2 regions of the Lachnospira sp. genome follow, and region 2 is predicted to be linked to the other one. Evidence: predicted binding sites of a transcription regulator. Region 2 holds the regulator's gene; the other holds the start of a gene.
What was found. The regulator NrdR, encoded in region 2, represses ribonucleotide reductase genes. The targets are predictions, from matches to a motif close to CACAANATNTTGTG.
Positions count from the first base shown of each region.

Region 1: the regulator NrdR is predicted to act here: its motif matches at 11,554-11,567, upstream of nrdD (anaerobic ribonucleoside-triphosphate reductase).

Region 1 is NZ_JAEEVD010000041.1:2,352-19,554, forward strand. It holds gene QVA17_RS09580 (ABC transporter ATP-binding protein/permease) at 1-2,239, opposite strand, end outside; gene QVA17_RS09585 (cell wall hydrolase) at 2,454-3,608, shown strand; gene QVA17_RS09590 (hypothetical protein) at 3,626-4,111, shown strand; gene QVA17_RS09595 (glycoside hydrolase family 43 protein) at 4,207-5,883, opposite strand; gene QVA17_RS09600 (hypothetical protein) at 6,079-7,293, shown strand; gene QVA17_RS09605 (GGDEF domain-containing protein) at 7,362-8,942, opposite strand; gene nrdD (anaerobic ribonucleoside-triphosphate reductase) at 9,186-11,363, opposite strand; gene QVA17_RS09615 (hypothetical protein) at 11,661-11,822, opposite strand; gene QVA17_RS09620 (GGDEF domain-containing protein) at 12,169-14,025, shown strand; gene QVA17_RS09625 (magnesium transporter CorA family protein) at 14,157-15,098, opposite strand; gene QVA17_RS09630 (FeoB-associated Cys-rich membrane protein) at 15,125-15,301, opposite strand; gene QVA17_RS09635 (TrkH family potassium uptake protein) at 15,394-16,893, opposite strand; gene trkA (Trk system potassium transporter TrkA) at 16,926-17,203, opposite strand, start outside.
Region 2 is NZ_JAEEVD010000043.1:3,414-20,616, reverse strand. It holds gene QVA17_RS09830 (radical SAM protein) at 1-686, shown strand, start outside; gene QVA17_RS09825 (DUF5721 family protein) at 776-1,273, shown strand; gene QVA17_RS09820 (sensor histidine kinase) at 1,958-3,274, opposite strand; gene QVA17_RS09815 (LytR/AlgR family response regulator transcription factor) at 3,309-4,049, opposite strand; gene htpG (molecular chaperone HtpG) at 4,304-6,295, shown strand; gene lepB (signal peptidase I) at 6,652-7,191, shown strand; gene efp (elongation factor P) at 7,305-7,862, opposite strand; gene aroQ (type II 3-dehydroquinate dehydratase) at 8,012-8,455, opposite strand; gene aroE (shikimate dehydrogenase) at 8,515-9,876, opposite strand; gene QVA17_RS09785 (YqeG family HAD IIIA-type phosphatase) at 9,863-10,381, opposite strand; gene nrdR (transcriptional regulator NrdR) at 10,409-10,855, opposite strand; gene QVA17_RS09775 (lactonase family protein) at 11,128-12,180, shown strand; gene pyrB (aspartate carbamoyltransferase) at 12,475-13,392, shown strand; gene QVA17_RS09765 (aspartate carbamoyltransferase regulatory subunit) at 13,485-13,910, shown strand; RNA gene rnpB (RNase P RNA component class A) at 14,005-14,356, opposite strand; gene QVA17_RS09755 (PilZ domain-containing protein) at 14,387-14,755, opposite strand; gene queA (tRNA preQ1(34) S-adenosylmethionine ribosyltransferase-isomerase QueA) at 14,861-15,907, opposite strand; gene pheT (phenylalanine--tRNA ligase subunit beta) at 16,049-17,203, opposite strand, start outside.

The DNA.
Region 1 (17,203 bases), on a different contig from region 2:
TCTTATTGTAATCAGTAATTATATCTTCGATCTTTTCCTTAGCATCAAAACCTGTTGCATAAATATCAATTCCCGATGGGCTTGATAGGTCGCATATACCAAGGATTGACTTGTTTCCTTCAAATGTAGCATCTGTTGTCTGGCTTAAAACTGACTTAAAGTTTTTTAATACCTGCTCTTCTGTCATCTGCGAAATCATGGCATTTGTTGCTGCCGCCTCTGATTCTGAAAGAGTTGCAATATAGGCATAAACATCTTCCATTGTAATCTCTTCGTCTTCACCTGCATTAAATTCAATGCCTGTAAATACATCTACATCCTGATTTGCAAGCTGCTGCTTAACGATTTCGCTATCATTTACCTGATTAATAACGTATTCCACTAATTCCTTAGTGTAACCAATATTGTTAGTCATAGATGTGCTTACTGCATCTTCTGATGGGCGAACCACACCAACTACCTTAATATCCGCTGCGTTATTGACTACATTTGTCATATAAACATCATCTTTAGACATATCTTTCCATGTGCCTGTTTCAGAATCGTAATTATAATAATCTGTTGGAAGTACTAACTTATATGAAAGACCAAGTAAGTCATCATAGCTATAACTTGTATTCTCAGTTGTGTACTCCTCGCCTGACATTACTGCCTTATAAAGCTCATCAAACTCATCCATATCCTTTAAACCAAGGGCATATAATGTATAATCATCGATTTCGTTGTTCTCATTAACTGCTAAAACAACCTCGTTATAGGCTGTTGGCCAGTTACCTGCAAGCATATCATACTGGGAATCAAGTACATCCTGGTCTTCAAGTAACTGCACCCAAGTCTCTGAAGATACGCTAAACATACTTGTGCTTGAGTTCAGGCTTGACTGACTTGTAGTTGTGCTTGCTCCACCATAGAAGCTAGATAGCATTGTGTTAGGGTTTAACTGTGTAACACCCTTTGAAGTATCTGATAAGTAAATGTTTAAAGGCACGCTGTACTTATACTGAATATCCTGTACATAGTCATTAATATTTGACTCGCCACTTTCAATATATTCCTTAAATTCCTTAAGGTTATTCTTTGTAACCTCAGAAACCATAGTGTTAAGAAGGTCTGACATGATATTGTAGCTATAAACTGTGTTCTCATCTTTTTCTTCTCCTGATGAATCTCCATCAGATGAATTTGAGGATTCACCCATAAAGGAACTAATAAGACTACTTACATCCACTGTTTCTGCCTGTAGCTGAATTGGGTAACTTGCAAGAGTCTCTCTTTGCACTCTATCAATGTATAACTGAATACCATTTGAAATAGATAAGATTAGGGCAATACCAATAATACCAATACTTCCTGCAAAGGCTGTTAAAAGAGTTCTAGTCTTCTTTGTCATAAGGTTATTAAAACTTAGAGAAAGAGCTGTCATTAAAGACATGTGAGTCTTTGTAGCCTTCTTTCTTTGTTTTTCAGCCTTCTTCTCAGCTTTATTGGCTTTCTTAGCCTTCTCCTTAGCTTCCTTTATAGCCTGTCTCTTCTTTTCAGCATCAGCATGGGCCTCTTCATAAGTGTATGGATTAGAGTCGTCTGTAATATCACCATCAAGAAGCTTTACAATTCTTGTGGAATACTTCATTGCAAGCTCAGGATTGTGAGTAACCATAATGATTAATCTATCCTTTGAAATTTCCTTTAAAAGCTCCATAATCTGTACACTTGTTTCTGTATCAAGGGCACCTGTTGGCTCATCTGCAAGTAAGATATCTGGGTTGTTTACCAAAGCTCTTGCAATGGCAACCCTCTGCATCTGACCACCCGATAGCTGGTTTGGTTTTTTATGCAAATGTTTCTTTAAACCTACTTTTTCAAGAGCCTCGCTAGCTCTAAGTCTTCGCTCAGACTTTGAAACGCCTGATAAAGTTAAGGCCAACTCTACATTTGCCAAAATAGTCTGATGAGGAATAAGATTGTAACTTTGGAATACGAAACCAATGGAATTGTTTCTGTATGCATCCCAGTCTCTATCCTTATAGTCCTTTGTTGAAATACCATTGATTTTTAAGTCACCTTCTGTGTACTTATCAAGACCACCAATGATATTAAGCATTGTTGTCTTACCACAACCCGACTGACCAAGAATAGAGACAAACTCTGAATCTCTAAATCTTAGGTTAATGTCCTTTAGGGCTGTAACAGTCATGTCTCCGCTGACATAATCCTTACGAATATGATTGAGCTCTAACATAATCATCCTCCTAATTAATTTCACGCTATTAATTTGTGTGCAATGTGTGTTTATAATATAAAAAATTTATATTCCTTTAATATATTTTCCTCATTTTCTCACTGCTATATGTGATTGTAACACTAATAAAGCCTACTTGCAATTTAGCTTTAAACAATTTATACTTATTTTGTTTTTTCATATATTTTTTAGATTTATGATAATGGGAGGTTCCATGAAGAGGTTTAATATCTTTTTAACATTAGATAAAACGTCTTCTCTTAAAGTATTATCAAAAGCTAGCGCAATAATCTGTTTAATTGCTGTAATTGCTACAAGTGGACTTATTGTGACATTTTTGCCATATAGTACTTATGCAGATACGCAATCTGATTTAGATGAAGCTAATGAAGAACTAGAAGAATTAAAGAAAGCTCAGTCAAGTCTATCTTCACAGTACAGTGACCTTAATGATAGTTTGACAGCAACAGCAGAGAAGATCACTGCTGTTGACGAGCAGATTAAAACTAAACAAGATGAAATCGATAGCTTAAACTCAGAAATCGATGCTCTCAATTCATCCATTGATGAACAATATGAGGCTATGAAATTACGTATAAGATATATGTATGAAAACGGTACAGAGAATCTTTTACTTCAATCTATAATGGAGTCAGGCTCAATGGCAGATTTCCTTGTGAAATCTGAATACATTGTTGAGCTTTCAAACTATGATAGAGAACAGTTGGATTTGCTTAATGAAGAGATAACAAGCCGTAATGATGCTATGGCTAATCTTCAAACAGATTTAAAAGAACTTGAGACTTTAAAGACTAGTCTTAATTCAGAGACAGCTAATCTTAAGCAGTCCATTTATGATATTCAATCTGAACTTGATACAACCTCAGATTCCATTGCGCAAACTGAGGCCCTTTGTTTAGAGTATGAGAAGAAGATTCAGGAAGAGAACATCCAAAGGCAGCTTGCTGCTATTGCAGCTATGCAGGCAGGGGATGAGGTAAGTTACTCAGGCACTAAGCTTGATTATACAGCTACAGACCTTGCAATGCTTGCAGCTATTATTGAATGTGAGGCTGGTAATCAGTCTTACGAAGGTAAGTTAGCTGTAGGAAGTGTTATTGTTAATAGAGTTTTAAATCCTAGATTTGGAGATTCTATTACATCAGTTATTTATGCATCAGGCCAGTTTAGTCCTGTTGCTAGTGGTCGATTTGCCATTGTTTTAGCAAGAGGCGCATCTTCGGAGTGTGTTTCTGCAGCCTATGAGGTTTTAAATGGCAACCTTACAACTACTGCCTTATATTTCCATGTTTACAGACCTTCTGTAGATACTGGTGGAACAGTAATTGGTGATCATGTATTTTACTAATCCTTGGAGGAAATTAAATGAAGAAGGCAACTAAAGCATCAGACAACAAATATTATATCGCTAGATATAATGCAGCAAAGACAAACTCAGACTTTGAAAGTAGAGAGACTACTTCTGAAGTTCTTGGAATTGATAGAACAAGACTTGCAAGAATCGAGCTTGGAAATGTTGAGCCATATCCAGAGGAAGTATTACTTATGGCTAAGCACTACAATGCTCCAGAGCTTACTTATAATTTCTGTTCAAATGATTGTCCAATCGGAAGACTTACAATGAAATCCGTAGAGATTAGCTCTTTTGATAGACTTTCATTAAAGATTCTTGGTTCTCTTAATGATATAGAAGAATTACGTGGATCTATTATTAACATTTCCGCAGATGGAAAGGTTGATATTGAAGAGCTTGAAGAATTTCAGGCAATTCTTAATTCTTTAGAGGATATTTCTAATAATGCTAAGGCTCTACAGCTTTGGGCAATGAAGAATATCCAACAGCAAAATTAATTTGACTTACAATGATAATACTTAAAAGAGATAAAGGGAAGGAGTTAGTTTAAAACTCCTTCCCTCTTCGTATATAAACAATTTATTCTTATATGCTAGTTATATCTAATATAATCTACTAAAATGCTACCTCTATTCTCATTCTTGATTAAACTATTATGAGAAACAAAGACACCATTCTTAACACCTACCCAGCGTCCAGCCTTAGCTTCACAAGCTAATGTATAAGAGTAGTTTTTAGAATCGAAGCTAATCTCAAGGCACTGTAATTCACGAGGTGCATTATTTACCTTAAGGCCACCTTCAATGTGGTCCTGATAGCCAATTCTCTTAACGCTATATTTAATATAAACTTCCTTCTCCTCTGACTTAAAGGAATGGAAATCCTTAACATCTTTACTAAGTACTGTATCTGTTACATTTTCACTAGCATAAGAAACATCACAATCAAAGTTTTGATTACCTGTAACCTTTCTAATGTAGTAACCGTCTGAATCCTTGTAAATTCCAAGAGCGATATAGTTCTGGCCAAGTGCTACACAGCCGGCAAAGTCTCCATTTTCAAGATCCTTAAGACTGATCTTAGTAACACAGCTAAATTCAGGCTCTGCCCACTTGCAAAGTAAAAGGTTTCTATAATCACAAACAGGTCTCTTATTAGAAGTTGCTACAGCATTAAGCTTAATTACTGACTTCTCTGGCATAAATTCAATCCAATCCTCTTCTGGATTAGCGTTCCACTGCCACTGCATGCCAAGACTGTCCTTATCAAACTCATCATCAAGGTCTGGGGCGCAAACTGGGAACTTATTACTATCAGCTAAGTCCTTATCTGAAACGCCCATATCTGGCTTCTTATATTCAAGAACTGGTGTGCCATATTCCTTTAATGGCTTGCCATTCTCATCCTTTTCATACTCACCAATAATTGGCCAATCCTCATACCAAGTCATTGGCTGCAAATGTGTAATTCTACCTGCAGCATAAACATCCTGGAAATGAATAAACCAATCCTGGCCTGTTGGAGTATCCACCCAAGCCCCTTGATGAGGTCCATTTACAACTGTATCCCCTTGTCTTAAAACCATCTTGTACTCATAAGGGCCATAGATATTCTTAGATCTAAGCACTGTCTGCCAGCCTGTCTTTACGCCACCTGCTGGTGCAAAAATGTAGTAATATCCGTTTCTTTTATAAAGCTTTGGTCCCTCAATTGTAACCTGGTCGTTTAAGTTACCATCAAAAACTACCTTCTCTTCACCAATAAGGCTCATTCCGTCTGCTGCCATCTCAACCATATGTAAAACGCTCTTATAGCCAATTCTACTCTTAGCAACCCCTGCTACTAAATAAGCCTTACCATCTTCATCCCAGAATGGGCATGGGTCAATCCAGCCAGCTCCTGGTCTAATATTAACGGGCTCAGTCCATTTTCCAAATGGATCCTTAGCAGTTGTCATATAGATTCCCTCATCTGGCATTGGGAAGCATACATAGTAAGTTCCCTCATGATATCTAATTGCTGGCGCCCACACACCGCAACCATGAATAGGGTTTCTGTATCTAAACTCAGGAATCTTAGGAAGAATGTAATTTACCACCTTCCAGTTAACTAAATCCTTAGAATGAAGTAGAGGGAGTCCTGGAGCGTTAGAAAAACTTGACGCTACCATAAAGAAATCCTCTCCTACTCTTATTGCATCAGGATCTGAATAATCTGCATATAGAATGGGATTCTTATAGTTCCCATTGCCTAAATCAGCCATCCACATAAAACACTACCTCCAATTTTTACCATTATTACCTACTTATATTACAATACCGTGGGAGTTTTTACCACATCTTTTATAAATATATTTTCTTAAAGTACAGATTTTTTTAAGTAATAATTATTGGAAAGCAGCCGATATATATTAGGTAAGACGAGTTTGTGTTCATTGCAATTCTCTTACGAAAGGTGGATACAAATGATAATTTCCCAGAGCAACATTTCTATGGCATCCAATAGGAATTATCTAGACCAGAAGGGCTATTCAAAGACTCACAAGACAACGGTTGAAATGGCTACAAAGACAACTTGTTTTAGCGAAAGCTATGATTACTTTTTAAGAAATGAAGCTGAGTCGGCTTACTGTGGTAACGGTCTAGATCAATATGCTAGTTACACAAAGAATGAGCTAAATAACCTACACAATTACTCCGAAGAAACTGTGGAAGAAAATGTAGAATCAGACACAAAAGTAAAAAACACTAACAGGCTAAATGCTCAAACAAAGTTAAATGAGAGTTACTTAATTTCAGAGCAGAAAATCTATCAAAGCCTACTAGCCTACCTTCATGAATTTATGCTAAGAAGTCTTTTTTACAGGGACTTTGATTCAATTACTAGCGAGGGCTTTACAGGAGATAGCTTTTCCTCAAACCAAACTACAGGAAATGACAGTATTTTAAACAGCAAGAGTACAAGCCAACTAGATACGAATTACCTAAATCTTTCATTTAATCAGGGCTATCAGGTTTGGACCCTTGAAACTAACCAAAGCTACAGCTACTACGAAAAAGAGGCTGTAAGCTTTTCAACAACGGGAAGTGCAGTTACAAAGGACGGGCGTAACATTTCCTTTAATCTAGATGTTAGTTTCAGCAGAGAATTTCAGCAAATTAGCCAGTTTAGTAGCTTACAAACCTTTGACAAAATACTTACAGACCCCCTTGTAATAAGTCTAGATGACAACCCTGACATGATTAGCGACAAACATTTTTACTTTGATCTAGATGGGGACGGAGTAGCAGAAGAACACAACAGATTAAATTCAAATCAGGGTTTTTTAGCACTTGATTTAAATGAAGATGGAGAAGTTACAGACGCTAGTGAGCTTTTTGGCACTAGCAGCGGCGACGGCTTTGCAGACCTTGCAAAATATGACTCAGACGGAAATGCATGGATTGACGAGGCCGACGAAATTTACCAGAAATTAAGAGTCTGGGTTATGGATGAGGATGGACAATCACGTTTGCTTAGTTTAAAGGAGGCAGACGTTGGTGCTATATATTTGGGAAGAACAAACAACGATTTTAGATTTACTAACGAAGCTAATGAAAGCCAGGCAAGACTTCGACAGAGCGGCTTTTATCTTCATGAAAATGGAGGCGCTTCCCTAGTTTCACAAATCGACCTTTAATCATTGCTGGATACTTTAAGATAAAAGAAAAACCTTTCAAGGCCCTTAGGGGCTTTGAAAGGTCATTTTTATTCTGTGCAATTTACTAATTTAATATGTTTGCCGAGGCCTCTTTTAGCTGAATACATGGCTGTATCTGCCTTTGAAGAGTAATCCCAAACCTTGGATTTCTTCTCTGGGATTCCACTGCATATACCTTGAGAAATATAGACATAAGGCAAATCTCTTAATTCTGACATCTCTAAGATTGAATCTCTTAAATTATTGGCCATCTCAAGAATCTTCTCATCGGAATATCCTAAATAGAATATTAAAAATTCATCTCCCCCGTATCTAAAGCAATAAATATCATCTGATTCGATTGCTTTTAGGGCTGTGGCAACAATTATAAGACATAGGTCTCCAACGTGATGTCCATTTTCATCATTAATCTGCTTAAAATGATCGATATCTAACATCTCAACGGCGTAATTCTTCTTCTCCGTTACTGCTCTAGTAAGCAGTGCCTCCACCTTTGAGCTAAGCCTCCATCTATTAGAAAGACCTGTTAGCTCATCAATTCCTACCTGCTCCTTTAAAAGCTCATTAGCCCTCTTTGAATCCTCAAGGGAGTTCTGAATGCTAATGTACTTTCTAATGGAATTAGTAGTAAGCATCTTGTAGCTGTTATTATATCTTCTATATCTAATTAGCTCCTTATAGAGCTTATCCTTGTCCTTCTCCTCATCGTAAAGGGAAATCTTAAAATCCAAGATTCTAGTCTGAATATATGGGAAATCCATGCCCTTAACAGACTCATCAAAATCCTCCACTAAAGGTAGTAGGATGTCCTTTCTATCCGTCCTTTTTAGAAAATGTAAAAAGTCGAAAATGTACAAAAAGTAATCTACCTTATACTCTGTATCATAGTAGGCCTTAACCGCCTCTTTAAGACAGATCTCCTTCTCCTCTTTAGAAGAAGATACCTTGTTAGTATAGATTAACTTTGTAATATAAAAATCCACGCAAAGCTTCTCATCAGGATGTTTCCTTACAATATCCTCAATCTGGTCAATCTTCTTTTTGGTATCATCATAGAGACCAAATCTATAATAAAGCTTAGCTAGTGTGGTTAGAATAATTATCTCAATAGTCTTTTGTCGTGGGTTTTGATTACATTTTAAAATATGCTTATAAGCCTTCATAGCATATTCCATTGATATGTTAGAATCCTTGATATTATCACTAATCTCGGCATAATTCTCATAGGCAAGGGCTGCAACGAAATCATCATTTGATTTCTCTGCAAGACTTGCTGCTTCTTTAAAGTTATCTAGAGAATAAACAATCTCGCCTCTTGTGGCATAGAGAATCCCTAGGCTATTAAGACAGCCACCTCTCTTATAGATATTATCTACTGCATCAAACTCTCTTGCTGCCTTATTAAAATAGTTAATGGCATTATCAAACTCCCCAAGAGTTAAATAGGCATCGGCTATATAAAAGTCAGCATAACCCATAAGATTAATATCAGAATTCTTCTCTGCTATCTTCTTAAAATCGCACGCTAATTCAATTGTCTTTAAGGGACTCTCAAATCTAATCTTATCCATAAGCTCAATCTGATCTATAATCCCCTGCTCATAGTTATAATCTTGTAATTCTTTCATATCAAACCTTCATAATTTTTTGCTAAACCCAATATATATAATAAACGAAATATATAGGTGAAACAAGGTAATTTTGCAAAACTATTGTTAAAATAGTTGCCGTAAAATATTAAAAGCTCCTAGCCTTTTATATGCTTATCAAATATATGATTACATATCTTCTGACTAGAAGCTTTTTAGTTTATTGCGTTATCTATTAATTTAGGATTCTCGTCTGGTTTGCAGACTCTTACAACACTAATCTTATAAGTGTAAAACTCTTTCCTTAATTTCCTGAGTTCTACCCTGATTCCAGAACTGTGTACCGATGTAACCGCAAGTTCTTCTTGCTACATTCATCTTGTCCTGGTCTCTATTCTTACAGTTAGGGCATTCCCAAACAAGCTTACCATCATCATCAGTGATAATCTGAATCTGACCTGTGTAACCACAAACCTGACAGTAGTCAGACTTAGTATTAAGCTCTGCGTACATAATGTTATCGTAAATGTACTGCATAACTGAAAGAACAGCTGGAATATTATTATTCATATCAGGAACTTCTACGTATGAAATAGCTCCACCTGGAGATAACTTCTGGAATTCTGATTCGAACTTTAACTTATCGAATGCGTTGATTTCCTCAGTTACATGTACATGATATGAGTTAGTAATATAATTTCTATCTGTTACACCTGGAATCTTACCAAATCTCTTCTGTAAGCACTTAGCAAACTTATAAGTTGTTGATTCAAGTGGTGTTCCATATAATGAGAAGTCGATGTTAGTTTCCTTAGCCCACTTCTTACATGTATCATTAAGATAGTTCATAAGCTTAAGGGCGAATTCCTTACCGCCTTCCTGTGTATGGCTAGTACCCTTCATGTAGTATGTACACTCATAAAGACCTGCATATCCAAGAGAAATTGTTGAATAGCCACCGTAAAGAAGCTTATCAATTGTTTCACCCTTCTTAAGTCTTGCAAGTGCACCATTCTGCCAAAGAATTGGAGCTACATCTGATGGTGTACCCTTTAATCTATAATGTCTGCACATAAGTGCTCTTCTACATAAATCAAGTCTTTCGTCTAAGATCTTCCAGAACTTCTCTTCATCCTTGTTAGATGAGCAAGCAACGTCAACTAAGTTAACTGTTACAACACCCTGGTTAAATCTACCGTAGTACTTAGGCTTGTTATCTTCATCTAAGTATGTTGTAAGGAATGATCTACAACCCATACATGGATAGCACTGACCATCGCCATTAGCATCAACCTTTAACTGCTTCATGATCTTCTCTGAAATATAATCAGGAACCATTCTCTTAGCTGTACATTCAGCTGCAAGCTTTGTTAAATCCCAATACTTAGAACCTTCATGGATATTATCTTCCTCTAATACATAAATAAGCTTAGGGAAAGCTGGTGTAATCCATACACCCTGTTCGTTCTTAACGCCCTGAATTCTCTGGCGAAGAACTTCCTTAGTTACAAGAGCTAAATCATCTCTTGTCTGGCCTTCTGGAACTTCATCAAGGTACATAAATACTGTTACGAAAGGAGCCTGACCGTTAGTAGTCATAAGAGTGATTACCTGATACTGAATCATCTGAACACCCTTCTTAACTTCTTCATGAACTCTGATTTCAGCGATCTCACGAATCTTCTCTTCTGAAGCTTCAACCCCTGTATCTGCGAGTTCCTTTCTTACCTGCTTAATAAACTTTTCACGGCTAACCTGTACAAATGGTGCAAGGTGAGCAAGTGAAATACTCTGTCCACCGTACTGTGAACTAGCAATCTGAGCAATTGCCTGAGTTGCAATATTACATGCTGTTGAGAAACTATGTGGCTTCTCAATCATAGTCTCAGAAATTACAGTTCCATTCTGAAGCATATCCTCAAGGTTAACTAAGCAACAGTTATGCATATGCTGAGCAAAGTAATCAGCATCATGGAAATGTATTAAGCCCTGCTCATGAGCTTCTACTATATCTTGTGGGAGAAGTAATCTCTTAGTAATATCCTTACTTACCTCACCTGCCATGTAGTCTCTCTGGACACTGTTAACAGTTGGGTTCTTATTAGAGTTCTCCTGCTTAACTTCTTCGTTGTTACATTCAAGCAAACTTAAAATCTGTTCATCTGTTGAATTAGACTTTCTTACCAACGCTCTCTTATATCTGTATGTGATATACTTTCTTGCAACGGCGAAAGCTCTTAAATTCATAATCTGGTTCTCAACTAAATCCTGAATTTCTTCTACATTAAGAGATCTACCCATTTCATTACATATCTGTTCTACATTCTCTGAAATAGTACGAATCTGTTCTGATGATAATCGTTCGCTATGTACGACTTCATTGTTGGCCTTAGTTACAGCATTAACAATCTTCTCAATATCAAATGTAACTTCTGAACCACTACGTTTAATAATCTTCATAATTGCTCTCCCCTTATTATTTTATGTCTCGAAAATTGTCTTTACGACATCTTTTCTATAATATCACATCGTTTATTTTTTAGGTACCATCTTACAAGAATATCTAAATTAAAAACATTCTTGACAAATCTTCGTATTGCTTAAGCTATTATTATAGTACTACATATTGTGCTTCTAGTCAATAACAAAATACAATATGTTGTGTATGCATAAAAATAGCTGCTATAAATGCTAAAGTCAAGACTCACATTCTTAGCAGCTACTTTTGCTATGAAACATAATCAAAATGAAACTTTCTTACTTATAAATTTCTGACCAACGAGAAACCATCTCTTCTGCCTCTACCTGAGAAGATACCTTAGTTACAATCACTCCATCTAAGTAGATTTCATATACTGGGAAAAGCTTTGGGCTATCACCATGTCTTACTTCTACTTTGTTGTACTTTACTCGTTCCATAATTTACCCCCGATTTTTTATTCTTAGTTTTTTTGTCATAAAAGGCGCATAAAACTACATCTTGTGTCTGCAAAATCAAGTAATAGTCTTATTTTATTCACATGCCTTCCCTATATGTTGTATTATATCATGGTTCATGCCAAAGATAAACACTATATTTAGTATTGGTACCAAAGGACTAATGCCAGACTATATACCCCCAAGATATTTACTACTTTTTAATATAATTGTCGAACAATTAATGTATTATTGTCTTAATTGCTGCAATATTATATAATTATATTAGGAAAATGTGATTATAGAAATGTGAACAAAATATAATAAAACTCTATAAAGGAGAAAATCAATGAGTGATAATACTATTTACGCTGATGATTATGAAAGATCCAACAGATTAAATCGACGTATCGCTACTATTGATGCCTATTATCTAGCTATTGTAGCTAATAAGCCATTCACAGAATACTTTGGTGATACTAGATTTTCTAACCTGACAGAATTTGTTGCCGAGGAAGAAAAAATTAATCTCATGGATTTTATAGACAGCTATGAAGGACAAGAATTAAAGGGAATTTTCCACTTTAGAAATTACAAGGGAGAAATGCGCCTAAATCTCATTACTTTATTTGCCCAAAAGACCTCATCTGCTAGAGGCGAGATAAACATTGAAATGGTCGATATTGAAAGCCTTGCAAATATTAATGACCTTTTACTTGATGACATTACGAAGGGGCGGGTTCTCTTTGGGCTAACAAAGGAATACACCTTCACCTATGATATGACTGACGACATTTTTAAAATGTGCCGTTATGACATATTTTCAAAAGACACCATCTATAAAATGAGCCTGATTCAGTGGCGCGAATTCATGATAAATGAAGGCTTTATAGCAGAATCTGACATCGGCCTATTTAAAAACCTCGTGGGACAGATTCTATCCTACGAACAGAGTTTTAGCGCAAAGATTACAACTAGTATGCGTACCCAAAAGCAGATCATGGAGAAACTCATTTTCACAGGCATGGTCTATAACAAGTATAACGGCGACAAGATTGTTATCGGCAGGATTCTTACTGATGAAAATGCTCACACAAACAGCAATCTTATCGAAATGATTAGCGACCTTTCCTACGATGCTCTAACTGGTGTCTATAACAAAAAGACTATTACAGAGTATGCAAAGAACCTGATTTCCGCTAATAATGACCACAAACACGACAATTACATGGACGCCTATCCTACAAATCTAGCCATTCTCATTCTTGACGTGGACAATTTTAAGAAGGTAAACGACCTTTATGGTCACATGTATGGCGACAAGATTTTGGGAAGGATTGGTAGGAAACTTAAAGAAATCATTGGTGATGGCGGAGTTATTGGACGTATCGGCGGCGATGAATTTTTAATAATCCTCTTTGATATTACTGATGAAAATCTTTTGCGAGGCTATCTAAGAGCGGTTAGAACCCAGATAAAATGGGAGTTTATTAATGATTTCGCGGACTTTAACATAACCTGTTCTATTGGTTCTTCCATCTATCCAAAGGATGCAAGTAACTATGACGAACTCTTTAGAATCGCGGATTTCTGCCTCTATATTGCAAAGGAAAAAGGCCGCGATAGATACGTTTTCTATAGAAAAGAGATTCACGAAGAGGCATATATTAAGAGTATTACAAGTTCTGATAAGAAAAATGTTTCCGGCCGTGAGGTTAACGAATTACGCTATATTTCTAAGGTTATCGAGCATTTTGCAAGGAATAAACGACAAGCTATATCTGACCTCTTAACTCACATACAAGAGACCTTTAATGTGGATAGCGTAAACATTTATAGAGGAGAGAATTTAGAGCTTTACAAGACTTTCGGTCAGGTTCTTGATAACTCTTCTAACGCCCTCTACGCAAAGAGTCCGGGCTTTAAGAGCATGCTTTGTGAGAAAATGTTTCTTGAATCTAGCTTTGTTGGCAGAGTTGCAGATGTAGCACCAGAATTTAGTGAGGCTATGCATCAGCGAAATGTTATATGTACAATTCAAATTGTTCTTGGAAATGATACGAATAATATTACCGGCCTTCTAACCATTGATAAGGTAGGAAACGCTCCACAAAAGTGGGCAGAATACGAGATTCAAACTAGCCTAATTGCAGCTTATCTAATAAATGTGCTGATTGCTGATGAGGACAGGCCTTATTTAAAGTAATAGGCTTATAATACTAAGATATGAAATAATAAGGGGTGCTGTTGCAATACATTTTCATAAAAATATAAAGACCTTAAGTCTTCGTGATGTTTCTATACTCACTAAACTTAAGGTCTTTTTTATTATCTATGCTAAAGCATCTTCTTTTTCTTCATATACCAAATTACAATAATACAAACCACCACGATGCCTATACAGATTATGGCAAAGCCGTAAGGAACTGTGGCAAATGGCATATATTTCTCTGCAGTGTTCATTCCCCATAATCCTGAAATAATGGTTGGAATGGCCATTAAAACAGTAAGGGCTGTAAGTCGCTTCATTACATTATTTAGTCTATTGTCAATTACTGATGAAAGAAGCTGTCTTGTACCATCGATGACATCTCGATAAATAGAGGTCATCTCGATAGCCTGCTGATACTCGACGGTTACATCTTCAAGTAATTCCATATCTTCTGGGTACTGTTCAATTCTTTTGTATCTTCTAAGTCTCTCTAACACGATGCTGTTTGACCTAAGAGATGTGGCGAAATAAACCAATGTAGATTCTAATTCATGAAGCTCGATTAAATCCATATCAGTTGTGTTTCCCATAACTCTTTCTTCTATCTCGATTCGCTTCTTATCAATTAAACGAAGGTTTATCTGATAACTTGCTGCGGAACGATAAAGAAGCTGGTAGATAAAACGCATCTTCTTTTTAGTGCTAAATTCTTTTATCTTGTTTCGAATAAAATAAGTAAGAATAGGTGTTTCTTCCTTACAAATCGTAATTATCGTATCTGATTTCAAAATAATACCTAAAGGAATTGTGGTATACATCTTCTTCTCATGTCTAACCTCTGGAGTTGGGATATCCACTAAGATAAGAGTATATCCATCTTCAAGGCTGATACGAGAGCTTTCTTCCTCATCAAGAGCTGTAGCTAAATCGGTTAAATCGATTTCGTACATTTCAGCAATTTCGTTTAGCTCTCTGCTTGTGGGGCCAACCATGTTGATCCAGCAACCTTCCTTAGGCTGTTCTAATTGTGATAAAACTCCATGATCAGTTCTAAAAACTTCATACATGATTGAATTACCTCCTAGCACCAATTTTATTCTTCTTTTTTGTCGCACTCCTTATTATGCTGTCCGGCCATAGCGCAAGACGCACAGTTACCGCTACAAACATCTCTAAGTCCATCTTTTTTATGAAAATATGACACTGCCAAAAACATTCCTACTATAACAACTAGTAAAACGACAGCCACTAAAATATTAACTAAATCCATATTAAGCACCTTATTTCTATAAATTCAAGTCTCTCCTACGAGAAATTACCGCACTTAATTTTAGCATATTGAGAAAAGTTTTTACAGTAAAATTATTTTCTAACCTTATCGCAATCTTCCCAATTTTTTCTTCTAGGATTAATCCTAGATGTGAAAGTACTCTTCCAAATTGTTGGATTAAAGAGCATTAACATTGGGAATAACTCTAATCTTCCTGCTAACATATCAAAGATAAAAACGAATTTACTAAGTACACTAAAGGATGCAAAATTGCAGGTCGGTCCTACATTTGCAAGACCAGGACCAATATTATTAATTGTTGCAGCTACGGATGTGAAGGTAGTTACTAGGTCTTGATTCTCTAGGGAAATCAAAAGGCAAGACACCGTGAAAACGCAAATAAAAGTCATGAAATAAACATTAACTGATCTAAGGGTCTCATGTTCTACTGTCTTTCCCTCGATTCTAATAGCCTTAACAGACTTTGGATGAATATAGGAATGGAATTCCTTAATAATAGTCTTAAAGCTAATTATAAATCTAGAAACCTTAATACCACCACCTGTGGAACCAGCACAGGCACCTACAAACATAAGTATTACCAATATAAATTTTGAGAAAGCCGGCCAGGTATCAAAATCCACTGTTGAATAACCAGTTGTTGTAATAACTGTGGCAACCGCAAAACTTGATGCTCTTAGGGCCTGCTCTAAATTTGAAAACATATGGGCAATATTTATGCAAATAGCAAGTGTACTTGCAACAATAATTCCAATGTAAACCTTAACTTCTTCTACATTTAAGGCCTGTCTAAAATGCTTAAATAAAAGATAGTAATAAGCATTAAAGTTTACACCAAATAAAATCATAAAGATTGTTACAATCCACTGAATAAGTGGGCTGTAACCACCAATACTTGTATTCTTAATACCGAAACCACCAGTACCTGCTGTACCCATTGATGTACAGATTGAGTCAAAGAAACTCATACCTGCAAAAAGTAAAATAATAATTTCAATTACTGTAAGTCCGATATAGATTCCATAAAGGATTCTTGCTGTTCTTCCAATTCTTGGAACCAGCTTTCCTACCTGAGGCCCCGGGCTTTCTGCCTTCATAAGATTGATATTAGAACCACCAGTCATAGGTAAAATGGCAAGAAGGAATACTAAAACTCCCATTCCGCCAATCCAATGAGTGAAACTTCTCCAAAATAAAATACTTTTTGAAAGGCTTTCAACCTCAAGTAAAATTGAGGCACCAGTTGTGGTAAAACCAGAAACTGTCTCAAAAAGCGCATTTACATAATTAGGAATTTCACCACTTATTGTAAAGGGTAAGGCACCAAAAATACTCATAAAAATCCAGCTAAGAGCAGTGGAAACACAACCCTCTTTTAAATAAAAGACGGTATCTTTGGGCTTTTTTATTACCATTAATTGTCCTATTACAATAGCTAGGACAGCTGATATAAGAAAGGCAGGAACTGTACTTTCTCCATAAATCAAGGCCACCACTACTGGGATAAGCATTAAAACTCCCTCGATTTTTAATACATTTCCCAACACAATTCGTATCATGGAACTATTCATAATTAAACTCCGATTTCATTCATTTTCTTAATTTATGCCAAAATGTCTTCGATTCTATCAAAACCTGTATGAGTTGTAATGATAACTACTGAATCTCCCACCATAATTTCGTCATTACCAGTTGGAATAATTATCTTACCCTTTCGACTAATCAAGGCAATAAGTAAGCCTTTCTTAAGCTTAATGTCCTTTAAAGGCTTGTTAGTAAGCTTTGAATTCTCACGTACATTAAATTCAATACCTTCAGCTCTTGAATCAAAGAGGTGATAAAGGGTTTCAATCTCGCTTCCCATAGATTCCTTTAAGGCTC
Region 2 (17,203 bases):
CAGAGATTATGCTAACCCTTCAAGCACAAGGGGCCAACAACATAAATCTTGTAACTCCAACACACTTTACTTATGAAATCATAAAGGCTCTTGAGCTTGCAAAGAACAAAGGCCTTGTTATTCCTATTGTCTATAACACTAGCTCTTATGAAAAGGTGGAGACTTTAAAGGATTTAGACGGTCTTGTGGATATCTATCTTCCTGATTTTAAGTATGTAAGCCATGAGTTATCAAAGGAATACTCAAACGCTCCAGACTATTTTGAAGTGGCTAGTGCTGCCCTTGCTGAAATGTATAGACAAAGAAAGGCTCCAGTATTCTTTACAGATGAAGAAAGAGAAATCCTTAAAAAAGCTCACAATGTAAATATAGAAGATGGAATTTTAAAATCCGGCATTGTTGTTAGACATCTTTGCTTGCCAGGAAGCACAAAGGATTCAAAGGCTGTCATAAAATATTTATATGAAAAATATGGCGACAACATTTTCATAAGCATAATGAACCAATATACTCCTCTAAAGCAGGTGGAAAATCATCCAAAGCTTCACAGAAAGGTGACAAAAAGGGAATATGATAGTGTCATTGACTACGCCCTTGATTTAGGCCTTACTAAGGGCTTTACCCAAGATGGCAGCGTGGCTAGTGAAAGCTTCATTCCTGAGTTTGACTATAGGGGAATTTTATGATCTAATTGACAGTGTTTTGATTTGCAATTATCATTTTATTATTATTTCGTTTTTGACTTATGTCAGAATAAATTTTGAGAGGAAAAAATATGATATCACTTACAGTTACTAATACCAGCGACTTTATGAACAAGCTCTTAGTAAAGGAAACTTTTGATATGTTACTTTTATCTGAGGCGGATATTCAGACTGGTTCATTTTATAAAATTGATGGTAGAATCAACACAAGTTTCTACACAGCCGAGGAATTAGAAGCTCTTCCTGATAGCCAATATTCTAACTGGAAGATGCAAAGACCTCACGTCTTTAATCTTATAAAGGGCAAGAAAGTGCCAAGCGGCCTTAAAATCATTTTCGCCCTATCAAAAAAAGCAATTGCAAAACTCATTGAGAAAAATGATATCGACCTTGATATTGATAGCGTTGATGGACTTTTTATAAATGTGAATTACAAGGATGATGCTGTAACAATTATTACAGGTACTTCTCTTAAGACTTTCACTCTTGATAAGAGTTTAGAGAAAGCTTTTGATGCTTATATTAAGAACACTTTTGAAATGGCTGAAATTGCCTATACAGAAAATTAAAGAAAGATGCAAACATAAGGAATGAATAGACTATAGACTTTGTCTACTCATTCCTTATTAACTAATATCATATAGAAATTCTCATTCACTACAGACAACGACAATAACTTAGGGTGTAATACAATATTAGTTGTCAGGAACGACTGACATCGTTTGCATGATGTTTTCATGATCTTTCGTGAAGCTCTTCATATCACGCTTATAATTTTACTCTTTTTAAAGTTCCCCTTTCAACACAGTTGAGTACCAAAAAGCTACATCTAAGTACATTGAGCACAATTTAAACCAATTAGAGTAAAAAAAATAAAGCCTAGAAATCTAGACTTTATTTTTTCGTTTAATGTTTGTGAATTCGAGGGTACGATCTGTCTAAAGACAATCTATATTATGTCCATATGAGAAAATGCATTTATTAATATACGGGACAATAGGGAGAACGCATTTCCTTATATGGGCATAACCTCCATGTTTGTTCTTTTATCCTTAATTAGATTTCGCCGAGTAACCAACGTCTAATTAAATCAAAAAATGCTGAACCGCTTACCATATTTAAAAACCTCCCACGATCTTTATGTTTACGATGATAATTTATCATCTAAGAATATTTTAATTTGTTAAGTTTTATTTTTCAACACAGTTGAGTACCAAAAAGCTACATTTGGATACACTTTTTTGAAAAAAGTTTTAACTATTATGATTAGGTATAATAATCTCAGTTGTGTAAATGTAACCGTCATCCGAAGTTATAAGAGAACCATCTAGCTTATCTAGTACATTCATTGCGTTCTTTAGGCCGTAACCATGGCCTTCCCCCTGTTTTGAAGTAATATATCTATTTCTAATTTTAACCGGTGGACTTATGCGCTTGTTCTTAATTGTAAGAATCTTGTTTACATTTGTCATAGACATTTCAATATAGACATCGCAGTCAAGCTTTGCCCTATCCTCTTGTCTCTCTTCACTAGTCATAGTCTCAAGCTTCTTGTTTGCTGCCTCGAAGGCATTAAGAACAAGATTATAGAAAATGGTACAAAGGTCGATATTTGATATACCCATGTCAGATGGCAAATGTCCCTCCCACCTTGCGTTTACCTTTGGACACTGTCTTATACACTCCGATAAAATAGATGACATAAGGCTGTTTCCGGTATTAATCTCAGGACTTAGCTCTGTAACATTTTCACACATAGCATCAATGTACCTAGCAAGCTCCTCATATTCCTTATTCTCGCTTAAATGTCGCATGCAAAAAAGATGCTTTCTAATGTCATGTCTAAAGGCCATAGTTTGGCTATCCTTCTCCTCCATGACCTTAAAATACTCGATCTGATTAGCAATTACCTTATTGGATAATTCGATTTCATACTCTAATCTGTCGTTTTTAACTAGGTTAAAGACAAGTAAAACTAAGGTAATTACTGCTAAACTTGTGGAAATTAAAAGCACCACTACTATTCTATCTAGGCTCATATTTAGGTTGAGAAAATATAGCGAGAAGACGCTAATATTTGCAATAATACTAAGACCTGCAAAGGAATAGACTAAAATGTACTTATCTAATTTATACTTGCTAAAATCAAACTTCTTCTTATAAACGATGAGGCTTATAACTAGAATCAAGAGAAATACTGGAATCTCTAAGATAAATTTAGTTGCATCATAATTGTAGATTGAAATTTTACTCTCTGGTATAAATAAATAATTTAGTATAGAAACTAGGCTATCAAGCATGGTTACTAGAACCGTTGCAAATATAAGCTTAGTTAGGTCTTTCTTATTGTAGAGATTAAAGCCTATAACCAGCACCGGCAGTACTATCTCAATAAAGTCCTGTAAGCTATCGTTTAAGAAAAACTCACTTAAGATACCCACCACTAAAACTAATATGATTGATGGGTAAAGTTTGTATTTCATTTTTAATTTAAAAATACAAGTAACTAATAAATAAACGTCTAAATATATTACTAACAAAATTAAAGCTCCTAAAAAATGATTATTCATGTCTTCTCCCTATAAATTGTCATCCTCACAAACATTAGATAGTCACTTTGTTGCTTAAGCTATAGACATTCATACTGTCTATAAAATGACCCCAATAACTAGAACTTACCTCAACCTCTTTATAATGCACGTTATCAAGCTTTACGCTTCCGCCTCTATAGCCCTTGCTATAGCCAACTACATGTTCTAGATTAATTACGTAACTTTTTGTAATTCTTACAAAGCAGTTAAGCTTTTCTTCTTCTACAAATCTTTCCCAATCGGAAATGTTTCTTGTGCTCTCCACCTCAGAATCTCTAGTTACTACAATGCTCTTTCTGTGTCCCGCTTCAAAAAGAACAATGTCGTTTATTTTCAAAACTAGCTTCTCTAATTTTGAGACAGGTACTTCTATCAATCTATTCTTGGTTATTTTCTTATGCGCAGCAGATATCATTTCATTGAATCTGTCTTTATTAATTGGCTTTCTAAGAAATCTAAAAGGTAACACTTTAAAAGTGTCATCAATAATTCCATCTTCACCTGTTAAAAAAACAATTAGTCCCGTAAAATTATTCTTTCTTAAAATCTCTGCAAGCTGCAGGCCATTAATCTCTGGCATTAAATGATCTAGAATTATTAAATCGTAAAAATTATAACCTTTGTTTTTCAGAGTCACCAACAGATCAATACTTGAACTATATCCGTCATACTCTATGCTGTCGTCAATATCTTGAATGCGCCATCTTACGTCGTCTATCACTATGCTGTCATCATCACATATGGCTATTCTCATAATTTACCTCCATTATTTAGTTAAGAAAAATAAAAACTAGAAGTTAAAATTTTGGTATATTATAGCATGAACGGAAACTAATATCTAGTAAATACAACTTATACATTTATCTTATAAGTTTATAAAAATTTTATTAGCACTCGGCTAATTTGAGTGCTAATTTTTATTGACTTTCAGTCATTTTAAGTTTAAAGTATATTTTGTTGGGCGAAAGCCTAGATTCTAATACTATTACAATCAAAGGAGTGGATAAAATGGCTAAAGAACACGGTAGTTTATCAATTAACAGTCAAAATATTTTTCCTATTATAAAAAAGTGGATGTACTCAGACCACGATATTTTCTATAGAGAATTAATCTCTAATGCATGTGATGCAATTACTAAATTAAAGAAGTTATCACTTATTGGCGAATACGAAGAGCCAGATGACATTGAATATAAGGTTAAAGTAGAAATTAGCTCTAAAGATAAGACTATCAAGATTATTGATAATGGTCTTGGTATGACAAGTGAGGAAGTTAACGAATATATCAACCAGATTGCTTTCTCAGGTGCTGAAGCCTTCCTTGAACAGTACAAGGATAAGACTAATGACGATCAGATTATTGGTCACTTCGGTCTTGGTTTCTACTCAGCTTTCATGGTAGCAAACAAGGTTACTATCGATACTTTATCATATAAGAAGGATGCAACAGCTGTTCACTGGGAATGTGATGGCGGTACAGACTATGATATGTCTGATTCAGATAAGACAAGCGTTGGTACAGAGATTACTCTTTACTTAAACGATGATTCTTATGAATTCTGCAACGAATACAAGGCTAGAGAAGTTCTTGAGAAGTACTGCTCATTCATGCCTGTTGAAATCTTTATGGAAAATGTTGACGAAGAGCCAAAGACTGTCGACATCCCTGAAGAAGAATTACAGGAAAAGGACGTTGTAGTTAAGCGTTTTACAAAGGATGCAGTAACTGAAGAGGTTGAGGAAGATGGCGAAAAGAAGACTGTTGAAAAAGAACCAGCAAAGAAGATGGTTACAATCAACAAGCGTCCAGAAGCTCTAAACGACATTCATCCATTATGGACAAAGCATCCAAATGAATGTAAGAAGGAAGACTATATTGAGTTCTATCACAGAGTATTTAAGGATTACAAGGAACCACTCTTCTGGATTCACTTAAATATGGACTATCCATTTAACTTAAAGGGTATCTTATATTTCCCTAAGATTAACATGGAATATGAATCTGCTGAAGGAACAATTAAGTTATATAACAATCAGGTATTCGTAGCTGATAACATCAAGGAAGTTATTCCTGAATTCTTACTCCTACTAAAGGGTGTAATTGATTGTCCAGACCTTCCACTTAACGTATCTCGTTCTGCCCTTCAGAATGACGGTTTCGTTAAGAAGATTAGCGACTATATTACTAAGAAGGTTGCTGATAAGTTATCAGGTATGTGCAAGACTGATAGAGAAAACTACGAGAAATACTGGGATGACATTAATCCATTCATTAAATATGGTTGCTTAAAGGATGAGAAGTTCGCTGAGAAGATGAACGACTACATTATCTTTAAGAACTTAGATAACAAGTACTTAACACTTAAGGAAGCCCTTGAGGAGAATAAAGAAAAGCATGAGAATACAATCTTCTATGTAACTGATATGCAGGAACAGAGCCAGTATATCAACATGTTTAAGGCAGATAATATCGATGCATTAATTCTTGATAACAGAATTGATCAGCCATTTATCCAGAGCTTAGAGGGTAAAAACGAAGGCTTAAAGTTTAGCCGTGTTGATGCTGCTATTGATGATAGCTTTAAGGAAGAAGTTAACGAAGATGAATTAAAGGATATCTCTGAAAAGCTTACAGATACATTTAAGAAGGCCTTAAACAATGACAAGCTTAATGTAAATGTAACAAAGCTCAAGGATGAGAACATTTCCTCAATGATTACTCTATCTGAGCAGGATAGACGTATGCAGGATATGATGAAGATGTATGGCATGGCAGGCATGGACCCATCTATGTTTGGTGCTAACGGTCAGACCCTTGTACTTAACGCTAACAACAAGTTAGTTGATTACGTTGCAAAAAATCCTGAAGGAGAGAACACAAAGCTCTTCTGTGAACAGATTTATGACCTTGCTTTACTTGCTCATGCACCACTCTCAGCAGAGGCTATGACAGCATTTATTTCAAGAAGTAATAAAATTATGGAATTACTTGCCAAATAAAAAAATTTAACGTAAAATAAAGCTAGTAAATTCGTGAAAAATAAGGGTTTTCCTACTTTTATGCGAATGTACTAGCTTTTCTTTTTAGCTAGACATTTTACGAACTTATAATATTTACAATTAGGGGTATAAAGATGGCTGACAATCGCAAATACAGATATAATGAGGAGTTCAACGACGATTTTCTAACAGATATCGATGACAGCGTAGATGACGGTATCTATTTTGAAAATCCTGACGACTATGACGACGATTTAGATTACTCTACTTCAGCTAGTAAATCTAGTTCTAAGAAATCATCTAGTGATGATTCTTCTAAATCAAATGCTTCTTGTAAGAAAGGCACTAAGAAGCTTATTGTAAAGGAAATCCTAAGCTATATTAAGATTTTAGTTATTGCTGCTGTTATAGCACTTATCATTACTAAATTCGTTATTATTAACGCTCAGGTTCCAACAGGTTCCATGGAGAACACAATTAATGTTAATGATAGATTAATAGGCTTTAGACTCGCTTATATCTTCTCAGAGCCTAAGCGTGGCGACATTATCATTTTCAAATTCCCAGATGATGAAGAGCAAAACTTCGTTAAGCGTGTAATTGGTACACCAGGAGACGTGGTTACAATCTCTGAGGGCAAGGTTTATGTAAATGGTGAAGAATTAGTTGAGGACTATATAAAAGAGGCCATGGTTGACGATGGCACAAGCCAGACTTATATCGTTCCTGAAGATAGCTACTTCGTATTAGGGGATAATAGAAATAGCTCAAAAGATTCTAGATTCTGGGATACAACTTCTTATGTAACTAAGAACGAGATTTTAGCTAAAGTAATCTTTAAGTATTATGATGGTGAAAATTCAAAACCAACCTTTAGTCTATTTAGCAGAAGCTAGTCAAACACTGCTCTAGTTTAAGTTAGTCTTAATTTAATCAATAAGTAAAAAAAATCGCTTAGTAAATAACTAAGCGATTTTCTTATTATTATAATCTTTATTAAACTCTAAAATTATGCTCTTGAAAGATATTCACCAGTACGTGTATCAATCTTAATTGTATCACCCTGGTTAACGAATAATGGAACATTGATCTTAGCGCCTGTTTCAAGGATAGCTGGCTTTGTAGCACCTGTAGCTGTATCACCCTTAACACCTGGCTCAGATTCTGTAATTACAAGTTCAACTGTAATTGGTGGCTCGATAGAGAATACGTTACCGTTATGTGAACATAGCTTAACTAATTCATTCTCCTTAACGAACTTAAGTGAATCACCAACGTTATCAGCTGATAATGCGATCTGATCGTATGTCTCTGTATTCATGAAGTAGAATAAATCTCCATCAGCGTAAAGATACTGATATTCCTTCTTTTCGATGTGAGCTAAATCAAACTTTTCTGTTGGTCTGAAAGACTTTTCAACAACACCACCAGAAACGATGTTCTTTAACTTTGTTCTAACAAAAGCTGCGCCCTTACCTGGCTTTACATGCTGGAATTCAATAATCTGCCAAATGTTTCCATCCATCTGAATTGTAATACCATTTTTAAAATCACCTGCTGTAACCATGCTTGGTAAACCTCCTAAATAAATCAATTATGTTATCTGTTCTTAAATAATATATAAACTTATGATAACTCAAATCTTAAGAAAGATTATCCCCTCCTAAGATACGCAATAACCTTATTAATTTTATACTAATAAAGGCCATTTGGCAACTATTTTTTATTAACCATATCCATTAATGCCTCAAGTCCGTATAAATATCCCTTAAGTCCAAGGCCTACAATCTGTCCATCACAAACAGGAACTGTAACTGATGTATGTCTAAAGTCTTCCCTTTTATGAACATTTGAAATGTGAAGCTCAATCTTCTTAATATCAGCTACTGAAGCTAGGGCATCTCTAATGGCATAAGAATAGTGAGTAAAGGCACCTGGATTAATTAAAATTCCATCCACCTTCTCATAGTAAGCTTCCTGAATCTTATCAATTATTGCTCCCTCATGATTAGACTGGAAAACCTCTACTTCTATTCCTAACTCCTTAGCCTTAGACTCAATCATGGAAACTAAAGTCTCATAGTTGTCATTACCATAAATTCCTTTCTCTCTAATTCCAAGAAAATTAATATTTGGTCCATTAAGAACTAATAATTTCATCTTAACTACCACCTTTCATTTACTACACTTAATTTTAATTCTTATCTCTTTAAGATAATTTATGAATTAATTATATCCTTATACATATCTTCAAAATCTCTATTGGCTGTATCCACCTTTACAGTAGCCGCCTTTTTATAGATTTCTTCTCTCTTCTCCATAAGCTCATCGATTCTATCAGACAAGTTAACATCCTTTAAAAGCGGTCTGTTATTGCTTGATGAAAGTCTCTTAATAAGCTCACATTTAGGTGTCTCTAAATAAACGACCTTACCCATATTAGCAAGTAACTTCTGATTTTCAGGCTTTACAACAAGGCCTCCACCAACTGAAATTACGCAGTTAGTAAGCTTTGCCTGAAGTTCCTTAACCACGCTTGTTTCAAGCTCTCTAAAGTACTCCTCACCCTTAGTTTCAAAAATTTCGTTTATAGACATATTTTCCTTAGACTCAATATAGTCGTCGGTATCGATAAATTCCATGTCCTTGTGCTTTGCAATCCACTTGCCAAAGGTAGACTTACCGCTTCCCATAAAGCCTATTAAAATGATGTTTCCTGCCATATGGGCGCGCATCTTAGTATAAATCTTTTGGCACTCTGAAGCTGAAATCTTAGTGTCTGTCCATAATTCGTAAGCACAAACGCCCTGGTAGAGTAACATTTTCAAACCATTATAAGCTTTCTTGCCGGCCTTGTTACATAGCTTCATAAAGCGGGTTCTGTAAGGATTATAGATTATATCCACCCCTGCTGATAGCTTTTTGTAAAATGCATCATCGCTTATAATTACATCCTCTACGTTAGGATATAAGCCTACGCTAGTACACTGAATGCAAAGGCAGTCATTATCCTCAATTCGCTCATATTCATCAAGGCCTAAAACCTCAACAATATCTGAATTAAAATGTGCATTAACCGCTTCTTTAATAGAATTAGCCTTATCAAGACTTCTATTAATTACAAAAACTTTTTTAGCTTCCCTGCTGGCACATAAAAATGTAATTGCTCTTGCAGCTCCTCCTGCTCCAAGAATAATACATGTCTTATTCTTAATGGATAAGCCCTCATCCATTAATTCACGCTCTAGTCCAAGGATATCAGTATTGTAACCCTTAAAGCCCTTCTCATCCCTTACTAGAGTATTAACTGCCCCAATGGCCTTAGCTAATGGGTCAATTGCTACTAAACTCTCCATTACTCTTTGCTTGTGGGGAACTGTTACATTTAAGCCAACAATTCCAAGTGAGTAAGCCCCTTTAATGGCACTATCCACGTCTTCATCCTCAACTCTAAAGGTTGTATAAACCATATCGATATCCTTTAGCTTTGATAAATTGTTGTGGATTAGTGGGGAAATAGAGTGTTCAACCGGATTTCCAACAAGTCCGCAAAGCTTTGTTGTTCCCTTAATTTCTTTCATTTTCCTTCTTCCTTAAAAACCTTTTGTAAGACTTTAAAACAATCCACTCAAGTCTTCTTTTTAATACTATCTGAATCTCCTCATGCTTTGCAATAGGTTTTACTAATATTGAGAAAATTCCTGCTCTATTAGCGCCCCAAACATCAGTAAAAATCTGGTCTCCAACAAAAAATGTTTCATTAGATCTTGTATTCATAATGTTCATGGCCTTGTGATAGTTTCTAGGATTTGGCTTGCCTGCCTTACTAACGTACTTAGAATTAGCTGCATTAGCTAGAGGTCTTACTCTTTCCTCGCCGTTATTAGAGATAATGCAGGTTTCAAAACCTATCTCGTGTAATCTCTCAAATAAATTCTTGCATCTTTCATCTACCGGTGCATTATGTTCTACTAGGGTATTATCTATATCAAAGATAATGCCTCTATAACCACCGTTATAGAGGCCCTCATAATCAATATTATACGCAGAATCAATATACAAATCCGGATAAAATCTCTTTAACATAAAAACTCCTTATAACAATAGATTGCTCTATTTTAAAATTTTCTTGATTTCATCCATAAATGTGTTTACATCCTTAAATTCACGATATACGGAAGCAAATCTTACATAAGCGACTTCGTCTGCATCCTTTAATTTATCCATAACGATTTCGCCAATTGTATTAGTAGAAATTTCTTTCTCTCCCATATTAAATATCGTATTCTCAATTTCGTCAACCATAGAATTAATCTTTGAGATAGAAACTGGTCTCTTATGACATGATCTAACTATGCCTGCCACTATCTTCTCTCTATCATATGGTTCTCTGTTATTATCCTTTTTTATAACAATAAGCGGTAGGGTCTCTACTTTCTCATATGTTGTAAATCTCTTACCACAAACTTCACACTGACGACGTCGTCTAATTGAGCTATCGTCTGTTGGTCTAGAATCAATAACCTTAGTATTATCATTACCACAGAATGGACACTTCATGTTAAGCACCTCCGCATCTTTTATTTAAATCAATTATATGTAATTTTTTAAGCAACGTCAAGTTTATATTTACTTGTCAAGTATACATAATTACTAGATTTCGTAACATTTTCAATAACACTTTATTATATTAGTTTTGTTAAAAAATTAACCGAGTCCTATTGAAAAATAGCCCTCCTTGAATTAAAATTGAACTAGATTGTTTTAACGTGACAAAAAACTAAAGGGGTTTTTATATTCATGGAGACAATACTTTTTATTGGAGGAAAACTATGAGTAAAAAATACGTAGCATATGTGGGAACATACACACAGGAAAAAAGTAAGGGCATTCATATTTATGATTTAGATGTGCCAAAGGGACGTATTACTGAAAGAGATGAGATTGAAATCGACAATCCTTCTTATGTGACTACATCATATGATAAGCAGTTCCTTTACTCTATTTGTGATCAGGGTGTTACTTCCTTTAAAATATTAGAAGATGGTTCTTTAAAGAAGCTTAATACTGCTTCTATTAACGGTATGAGAGGCTGTAATATTGTTACAACTAAGGACAATAAGTTTATGGTTGTTGCAGGTTATCACGATGGTAAGATTACAGTTTTAAAGATCAAGGCAGATGGTTCAATTGGCGGCATTGCTGATGAAGTATTCCATAAAGGTATGGGAAGTATTGCTGAACGTAATTCAAGACCACATGTTAGTGGAGTTTGCTTCACACCTGATGAAGATTTACTTTGCGCTTGTGATTTAGGTATCGATCAGATTAAGCTTTACGAATTTGACCACAAGACTGGTAGAATTAAGCTCTATGATATTATTAGATCACAGCAGGAATCAGCTCCTCGTCAGCTTTTATTTAGTGCAGATGGTAAATTTGCTTATGTTGTTTGCGAGCTTAAGAACTACATCAACGTATACGAATATGACAAGAATTCAGATAAGAATAGATTTGAACTTATTCAGAACATTTTCACTGTAAGAAAGGACCACAAGTCTAATAGTGCAGCAGCTTATATTACCTTTACAAACTCAGGCAATAACTTACTTTGCTCTAATGCTGGTGATAACACTCTTACAGTTTATAAAGTAGATAAGAAGACAGGTAAGTTATCAGCTCTTAATTCCTTACCTGTAAGTGGCGAATATCCTAAGTTCTTAGGTGTATTCCCAGATGACAAGCATGTAATGTGTATGAATAACGAGAATAACACAATTACAATTTTTACTGTTGATTATGAGAAGGGCTTAATTGTTATGAATGGTAAGCCACTTAACATTTCTCATCCTAACAACATGGAGATTGTTGAATTAGAAGACTAATTAGAATTTAGTCAAGACTCGCTCGCGAGTCTTGCGCGCCGGATTCGGGTCTGCTTCAGCAGACAAATTCCTATCCGAATCCGTGCGCATCCTCGCGGAGCGTTTAACTCAGTCGGGGTACAAGCTCCGACTGAGTTAAAAAATATTGTGATTCTAATATAAGCCCTAAGAAAATTAAGTTTATTTTTCTTGGGGTTTATTTTTTGTATTTTTTTTGAAATAAACATTGATATTTTATGATTTTAATAGTAGAATACTTAAGATTAAAAATTAATTGAGATTTACGGAGGCATTATGAAACATTTACTTAGTCCGCTAGATTTAAGTGTTGAAGAATTAAATAACCTACTTGATTTAGCCAGAGATATTTCTCACAACCCAGATAAGTATTCTAAACGTTGTGAAGGAAAGAAATTAGCTACTTTATTCTATGAACCTAGTACAAGAACCCGATTAAGTTTTGAAGCTGCTATGCTTAACTTAGGAGGGTCTGTATTAGGTTTTTCTTCTGCTAACTCATCTTCCGCTTCAAAGGGCGAAAGCGTTGCAGATACAATTCGTGTTATTTCGTGTTATGCAGATATCGCTGCTATGAGACATCCAAAGGAAGGTGCACCAATGGTTGCTGCTTCTGTTTCTAGAATTCCTGTTATTAACGCAGGTGATGGTGGTCATCAGCATCCAACTCAAACTCTTACAGATCTTATGACAATTAGAGAGCTTGGTGGTTCCCTTGATAATTTCACTATTGGTCTTTGTGGCGATCTTAAATTTGGACGTACTGTTCATTCTCTTATTAGTTCCCTTGTTAGATATTCTAACATCAAGTTTGTTCTTATTTCTCCTAAAGAACTTAGAATTCCTGATTACATCAGAGAAGATGTTTTAAAAGAAAATAATTGTGACTTCGTTGAAGTTGAAAGCTTAGACGATGTTATTGGCGATCTTGATTTCCTTTACATGACAAGAGTACAAAGAGAAAGATTCTTCTCTGAAGATGAATACTTAAGAATGAAGGGCTTCTACGTTCTTGATAAGGCAAAGATGGCTAAGGCAAAAGAAAATATGTATGTATTACATCCACTTCCAAGAGTAAATGAAATCTCTGTTGAAGTTGATGACGATCCAAGAGCAGCTTACTTTAAGCAGGCTCAATTCGGTGTATATGTAAGAATGGCTCTTATCCTTACACTTCTTGGACTTGATAAATAATAAATCTTAATAGATAGGAATTGGCGCTAATAAAGACGGGTTTTAGCATCATTTTTAAAATTAAGAAATACAAATATAAATGAGGAGATTCTATGTTAAACGTTGGACAGTTAAATGAAGGTTTCGTACTTGACCATATTGAAGCTGGCAAGGCTATGGAAATCTATAATAAACTTGGACTTGGCTTACTTGATTGTCAGGTAGCTATTATAAAGAATGCTCGTTCTAATAAGATGGGCAAAAAAGATATCATTAAGATTGAGGGTGGTCTTGATTTAGTAGATTTAGACGCGCTTGGTTTTATTGATCATAACATCACTGTTAATGTAATTAAGAACGGTGAAATCGTTGAGAAAAAGACACTTTCTCTTCCAAAGGAAATTACTAATATTATCTTCTGTAACAACCCAAGATGCATTACTTCAATTGAACAGGGGTTAAAGCACGTATTCTTCCTTGCAGATGAGGAAAAGCAGGTTTACAGATGTAAATACTGTGAAGAAAAATATAATAGATAATGCATCCAAAATTTAATAATATAAATGGCCTAGGCAATTGCTTGGGCCAGTAAAAAAATAACAGCAGCCATCACTGGCTGCTGTTATTTTATTATAAATGAGCAAAACTATAAGCCGGGTTATGTCGAATTGCTTCGTGATGATCATCTATCTAGTTCTACTGTTGCCAATAGACTCAAGCGACCTACCTAAAACACGCCGGGCAGACGTATTGTTTTTACTCGGTCTTGCTTCGAATGGGGTTTACATAGCCAATCTTGTTACCAAGACTGCGGTGGTCTCTTACTCCACCTTTCCACCCTTACCATAAAATGGCGGTATATCTCTGTTGCACTAGCCTTGGAGTCGCCTCCACCGGACGTTATCCGGCATCCTGCCCTATGAAGCCCGGACTTTCCTCACCTACTTCCTTTCGGAAATGTAGCCGCGATCATCTGTCTTACTCATATATAAATCTGAAATTGTAATTACAACTTTTAAGCCCCTTCAGTTGCTAGTCTTGATTCGTAAACGATCTGATATACATCAATCTTAAACTGATCATCACTAGTAATACCAATGAAACGGCATCCATAAGTTGTTTCTGGTTCGCCTCTATTCTCCATGCGAACTACTTCGATAATTGCTTCAAAGGATTCCTTGTTATCAAGCTTGATAATAGTATCATGATATGAGTTTAACTTAAACTTTCTATCTGACTTAAATGCAATACCATCCTTTGAAATGTTAAGAGTATTAACAGAAACTGCTTTGCCTGAAATACCCGTAACAAAATTATCCCCTAATTGCTTTAATGCAATGACTGCGTCGATGTCAGTCCTTTTAGACTTTCTTCGTTCAACCATCTTATTACCTCCAGTTTTAATCCTCTCTACTAGTATTATTTTAGCACAACAGTGCATTAATTAACAACTGATATGACAGGATTTTTCATTAAACACTCATTAAATTTACTGTATTTCATTGTCTGTAATAAACATTGCATCACCAAAACTAAAGAATCTATACTTCTCTTCCACTGCAATCTTATAGGCATTAAGTACATTTTCTCTGCCAGCAAGTGCAGATACAAGCATAACAAGTGTAGATTCTGGAAGATGGAAGTTAGTAATAAGGCAATCAATTGTCTTAAATTTATAACCTGGATAGATGAAAATGTCTGTCCAGCCTGTCTTAGCAGGCACTGTACCATCTTCGTTAGCTACAGACTCAATAGTTCTTGTAGAAGTTGTTCCTACAGAAATTACTCTGCCACCATTCTTCTTAGTCTCATTAATTATATCAGCAGCTTCCTGGCTAACCATATAGAATTCTGAGTGCATGTGGTGATCTAAGATATTCTCAACCTTAACAGGTCTAAATGTACCAAGACCTACGTGAAGGGTTACTCTTGCGATTTTAACGCCCTTTTCCTCGATAGCCTTAAGTAATTCATTAGTAAAATGTAAACCTGCTGTAGGGGCTGCAGCTGAGCCCTTATGAGTTGCATAAACTGTCTGGTATCTATCCTTATCTTCAAGCTTATGTGTTATATATGGTGGAAGTGGCATCTGTCCTAAGTCATCAAGAATTTCTTCAAAAATACCATCGTATTCAAACTGAATAATTCTATTACCATCATCAACAATGTCCTTAACTTCAGCAACAAGCTTACCATCACCAAAGCTAATTCTAGCTCCAACCTTAGCTTTTTTACCTGGTTTAACTAAAACTTCCCATGTATCCTTTAAATCCTCTTTACGCTTAAGTAAAAGCACTTCAATGCCTGCGCCTGTGCCTTCCTTCTCACCGTAAAGTCTTGCAGGAATAACCTTAGTATCATTAAGAACTAAGCAATCCCCTGGATTAAGATAGTCAATAATTTCTCTAAAAATCTTATGTTCTAGTTTTCCTGTGTTCTTATTAAGAACCATAAGTCTAGATGAAGATCTATCAGATAGTGGATCCTGAGCAATTAACTCCTCTGGTAAATCATAGTCAAAATCATGTAAATCCATCATTAAACACCTATAAATATGACCAACGCGATCATACCCTTTCTTTTATCAAAAACTAACTTCGGGAAGCGATCTTACAAAACTCCCCGAAGTTAGTATTTTATCATTTAATTGTTATTATAAAAAGTTAAAACTTTAAAATTAAGCTCTTAATTCAACACCTGCTGCTGATAAATCCTTTAAGATGTTATCCATTACTGGTGTAATGTCCTTATCTTCAAGAGTTCTATCATTAGCTCTAAATGCGATTGAGTAAGCAACTGACTTAAAGCCTTCCTTAATCTGACTACCCTCATAGATATCGAATAAGTTATAGCTTTCAACTAACTTGCCACCACGCTTAGCAATAATAGCTTCAACGTCACCAACTGGCATAGTCTTTGGCATTACCATACTTAAATCTCTTGTTACAGCAGGGAACTTAGCGATTCCTGTATACTTAATATCGAAGTTAGCAAGCTCTGTTACTACTGGCATATCAAGAACTGCAACATAAGCTCTATCACCAATACCGTAAGTATCAGCTACCTTAGGATGAACTTCACCTAAGTAACCAAGTACTTTACCTTCATATGAGATTTCAGCCTGTCTACCTGGATGTAAGAAGTTCTTCTTAGCATCTGCATTATATGTTAACTTGTTGCTAATTCCAATTTCATCAAGGAATTCTTCAACAACACCCTTCATTGTAAAGAAGTCGCCATCACCAAAGAAACCAAGTGTGAACTGAACTCTCTCATCTGGAAGTTCTTCACCTGTTGGAATATAAACCTTAGCAAGCTCGAATAACTTAACGTTCTTGTTACGTCTGTTATAGTTTGTTGAAAGGCTGTTTAACATACCATTAAGTGGAAGTGTTCTCATGATTGAGAAATCTTCACCAAGTGGGTTAGAAATAACAATAGTCTTTCTTAACTTATCATCTGCATCAAGCATTAACTTATCAAATACCTTAGGGCTTTCAAATGAATATGTCATAGCTTCTGAGAAACCAGCAAACTTAGCAATTCTAGCAGCCTCTAATTCAACTTCCTGCTTAAATGAAATCTTACCCATTGTAGTTGCACCATGAGGAAGAGTTGTAGGAATGTTGTCATAACCAAAGAATCTAGCTACTTCTTCAGCGATATCAGCATTTCTAAGTAAATCCTGTCTAAATGTAGGAATAATTAACTCATTGCTATCCTTATCATATTCAATTTCAAGTCTCTTAAAATATGTCATCATATCATCAGTTGATACATTTGTACCAAGTAATGCATTAATCTTTTCTGGCTCGAAAGTAATTCTCTTTCT